DNA from 2 places in the Photobacterium sp. ABD4_091 genome. Region 2 is predicted to be linked to the other one. Evidence: predicted binding sites of a transcription regulator. Region 2 holds the regulator's gene; the other holds the start of a gene.
What was found. Region 2 encodes MetJ, which represses methionine synthesis genes. Its sites were predicted from a motif close to TTAGACNTNTANANGTCTAA; they were not measured.
Positions count from the first base shown of each region.

Region 1: a site for MetJ is predicted at 1,394-1,413, ahead of metE (5-methyltetrahydropteroyltriglutamate--homocysteine S-methyltransferase). Genes of this name have one in related genera too.

Region 1 covers NZ_JBSWWQ010000001.1:122,143-124,543, forward strand. The annotation lists gene metE (5-methyltetrahydropteroyltriglutamate--homocysteine S-methyltransferase) at 1-1,259, opposite strand, end outside; gene metR (HTH-type transcriptional regulator MetR) at 1,486-2,397, shown strand.
Region 2 covers NZ_JBSWWQ010000001.1:1,399,124-1,401,524, forward strand. The annotation lists gene ACXAGQ_RS06490 (O-succinylhomoserine (thiol)-lyase) at 1-987, opposite strand, end outside; gene metJ (met regulon transcriptional regulator MetJ) at 1,165-1,482, shown strand; gene ACXAGQ_RS06500 (malic enzyme-like NAD(P)-binding protein) at 1,581-2,401, opposite strand, start outside.

The DNA.
Region 1 (2,401 bases), 1.3 Mb from region 2:
ACACGGGCTCGTTCCTGATATGGTAGTTTTCTCTCAGCCAAAGCATCGGAAATGGCACCAGTACGCTGGCGTACCTTGGCATTGTTCACTGCAGAGCTAGTAGCACGTGCCCTGATCGGTGCACTGTACCGTGCACATTCATCAATCGCGATCTCATTGCCATCAACCGCCTGCGCCAACAAAGTCAGCTCGCGGCATTTTTGCTTGGCGAAAGCTAACCATTGCCTAACATCAGGAGAAAGATCGGTTTCCAAGTCCAGATCCATTGGGCTGTGAAGCAGCGAACATGATGAAGCCAGCCATAGCCGCTCCCCAAGCTGTGCTTTGACAGGCTTTAGTTGATCCAACAAAGCACTTAAATCTGCACGCCATACATTACGACCGTTAACAACACCTGCGGACAGTACCCAGTGCTCAGGCAATCGCTCTACCACTTCATACAACTGTTCTGGTGCCGCTGAAACATCCACATGGATGCCGTCAACCTTAAGCCCTGTGATCGCATCAAGCTGATGGGTTACCGTGTCGAAATATGTCGTCAGTAGGATTTTCGGCGAGCCGTGAAGAACCTGATAGGCAATCTTGAACGAATCAATCCACTCTTTTGGCAGCTCCAGCGTCAAAACCGGTTCATCAACCTGTACCCACTCAACACCGAGCTTTGCCAGCTTATTCAAGATTTGCTGGTATGCTGCCAGCAGCCTTGGCAACAACGAAAGCCTGTTAAAGCCTGGCTCTTTTTCTTTGCCGAGCCATAGGTAAGACACGGGCCCTAGCAGTACAGGCTTCACACTATGACCCGCTTGCTTGGCCTCAGCAATTTCTTCGAACAACTGCGGCCAGCTTACGTTGAATTCATCATCGGCGCTAAATTCAGGCACAATGTAGTGGTAGTTGGTATTAAACCACTTGGTCATATCTGATGCTGCGCACGCGCAGCCTGTCGGCGCCTTGCCCCTTGCAACACGGAACAAGGTATCTAGGTCAGGGAAACCGCTGCGGTGGCGCTTTGGCAAGTGGCCCAATAACATACTGGTACCCAGCACTTGGTCGTACCAAGCAAAGTCACCAACAGCGACAACATCTAACCCGGCTCCTGATTGCTCGCCCCAGTGGCGGTGGCGCAGCAAGCTACCCACTTCTTTCAGTTCAGCTTGGGATATTTCCCCGCGCCAATATTTTTCCTGTGCAAACTTCAGCTCGCGCTGGCTGCCAATTCGAGGGTATCCCAAAATATGTGTTTTTGTTTTTAAAGTCATTGCTGCTCCGTCCATGCAATCTTAGTCGTTGTTGGATTTACAATGGCCTACACGTTAACTATGAGCAATTTCTAATCATTAATGTTTACCTTGAATAAAATTCATATGAGCCCGCTTGCGCAGTCTTTTTGTTAATAGCCGTCTAGATGTTTACACCGCTATGTTTTACCGTTACATTAAAAAGCGTTGCACGGATGAACGCATGGCGAAAGTGAGAGGAAACGATTTGATTGAAATTAAGCACTTAAAAACACTGACGGTGTTAAGAGATACCGGATCGTTAACCGCGACAGCCACGACGCTGTGCTTAACCCAGTCAGCGTTGTCACACCAGCTGAAAGATTTGGAGCAGCGATTAGGCAGCCAACTTTTTCTGCGCAAGACCCGCCCAGTAAAATTCACTGCAGAGGGCGAAATTTTACTGCGGCTAGCCGATGATTTGTTTCCTCGCCTAGCCCAGGCAGAACATGAACTGGCAAGCCTCAAAGAAGATACTAACGGACGCCTCCATATGGCGATTGAGTGCCATTCTTGCTTCCAGTGGCTAATGCCGGCACTCAAGGCTTACCAAAGCCACTGGCCAAATGTCACCTTGGATTTTTCATCTGGTTTTGGGTTCGAGCCTTTGCCAGCCCTCAGTGCGGGCGAGCTCGACCTGGTCATTACGTCGGACATCCAAACCCGCAGTGAAATCCACTTTGAGCCATTGTTTGATTTCGAAATGCGCCTGATTGTTTCGCCTCAGTCAGCACTGGCTGCGAAAGAGGTGATAACGCCGGAAGATTTGGCCCATGAAACGATGCTGAGTTATCCGGTGCAGCGAACCCGGCTAGATGTAGTGAAGCACTTTATGCAACCGGCCGGTGTAGAACCCGCCAACTGGAAACAAGCAGATAATACCCTAATGCTGATCCAAATGGTGTCTGCCGGTTTAGGCGTTGCGGCACTGCCTAACTGGGCAGTGTTTGACTTTGCCCGGCAAGGCCTTGTTATCAGCAAACCTTTGGGCGACGGCCTATGGCGGCGCTTGTTCGCCGCGATCAGGGCACAAGAAAGGGAACGCCATTATCTGGCTGCTTTTTTTGCAACAGCAAAGCAGCAATGTCAAACACATCTGGAAGGAATAAAGGCTGCATAATATG
Region 2 (2,401 bases):
GCCTAGCGATTCTGCCAATGAGAAACAGTTTAGCGTTTTAACAAACACCTCAAGCTGGGCCATGCTGCCGGCAATCTCGAAACTGAGCATGGCACCGAAGCCTTTCTGCTGCTTGAGGGCAATGTCATGGCCTGGGTGCCCCGGCTGGCTCGGGTGGTAGATAGCCCCCACTAGCGGCTGCTGCTGCAAGTAAGCCAGGATCTGGCGGCTGTTTTCCTCATGCATGCGCATTCTCGGTGCCAGTGTACGCAGCCCGCGCAGCGTCATGTAGGCATCAAACGGCGCGCCGGTGGCGCCGATACAGTTTGCCCACCAGGCGATGTCCTCTGCGTGTTGTTCATTGTTAGAGATCAGGACGCCACCCACCACATCGGAGTGGCCGTTGATGTATTTAGTCGTGGAGTGGACAACGAAATCGGCACCAAGGGCAATTGGCTGCTGGAGGATCGGAGACAGGAAAGTGTTGTCTACCGCTACCAGCGCCCCAGCCTGCTTGGCTGCCGCGCAAATTTCGGCGACATCGACAATGCGCAGCAATGGGTTTGACGGGGTTTCGACCCAAATCAGCTTGGGTTTGAGCGCCAGGGCTTCTGCTACTGCTGCCGGATCGGTCTGATCGACAAAGCGCACCTTGAAATCACCCTTGCCGGCCCGGGTATTAAACAAGCGGTAGGTACCGCCGTAGCAGTCATGCGGTGCGATAATCAAATCGTCCGGGCCGACCAGTGCCGAAGCCAGCAGGTTGATTGCCGCCGTCCCGCAACTGGTTACCACAGCGCCAGCCCCCCCTTCCAGCTCTGCCAACGCATCAGCCAATGTGTTGCGGGTCGGGTTGCCTGAGCGAGAATAATCAAATTCTGGCACCTCGCCCAATTGCGGAAAGCTGTAGGTCGAGGTTAAATAGAGGGGAGGTACCACAGCATTGTACTGGGTATCGGATTCGATGCCGGTGCGGACAGCGACGGTGGCTAGCTTCTTGTCACTCATATTTACTTTCCTTGTCAGGGTAGCCCTGGCGAATAACTTTTATGCAACAACATAGCGACAAACAAGCCAGCCGTCAACACTTCTAGACGTCTATATGTCTTTGCTTATGGCAGTAAATCCCGCTAAAATTCAGGCATACTATATTTCATCACTTTTATATCGCTGAGAAGGTAAAAAATGGCAGAGTGGAATGGCGAATACATCAGCCCTTACGCGGAACACGGTAAGAAAAACGAACAAGTAAAAAAAATTACAGTTTCGATTCCATTGAAGGTTCTGAAAATCCTGACCGATGAGCGTACCCGCCGTCAGGTCAACAACTTACGCCATGCGACCAATAGTGAGCTGCTGTGCGAAGCCTTCCTGCACGCTTATACCGGCCAGCCGCTCCCTACCGATGACGATATCCGCAAAGACCGTCCGGACGATCTTCCAGCCGAAGCCAAGGCGCTAATGGAAGAGATGGGAATTACTTACGAAGACATCAACGAGTAAGCCCCAACGGCAGCCTACCTATCATAATGCCAATGTGTTATGACAAAAAAACCAGCCCTGAGGCTGGTTTTTTTATTTGCTTTGGCGCAATACGAAAATTATTTCGCTTCCATGTAGCCAACCGGCATTTCGATTTGGGCTACGCCAGAATCAACTGCCGCCTGGGCAACGGCTTTGGCAACGCGAGGGAGCAAGCGTGGGTCCATTGGCTTAGGAATAATGTATTCCGGGCCGAACTCAAGCTTGTCTGCACCTGCAGCAGCAACCACTTCAGCCGGTACCGGCTCTTTGGCCAATGCGCGGATCGCATCAACGGCGGCCAGCTTCATCTCGTCATTGATTTCGCTGGCGCGTACATCAAGTGCACCACGGAAGATGAACGGGAAGCAGATAACATTGTTCACCTGGTTCGGGTAATCCGAACGGCCAGTACCCATGATCAAATCATCGCGTACCGCATGGGCCAGCTCAGGCTTGATTTCAGGATCTGGGTTAGAACATGCAAATACGACTGGCTTGTCAGCCATTAGCTTCAGCGCTTCAGGCGCAAGCAGGTCCGGGCCAGATACACCAACAAAGATATCTGCACCTTCAATCACATCTTCCAGCGTACGCTTATCAGTATTGTTAGCAAACAGCTGCTTGTACTCGTTGATATCGTCACGGCGAGTGTGGATCACGCCCTTGCGATCAAGCATGTAGATTTTCTCGCGCTGGGCACCACATTTGATCAGCAGCTCCATACACGCTACAGCCGCAGCACCCGCACCCAGACAAACAATCACCGCTTCGTTGATGTTCTTGCCCTGAAGCTCCAGCGCATTGAGCATACCCGCAGCAGTCACAATCGCCGTACCGTGCTGATCATCGTGGAAGACAGGAACATGGCAACGTTCAATCAGGCGTTTTTCGATTTCGA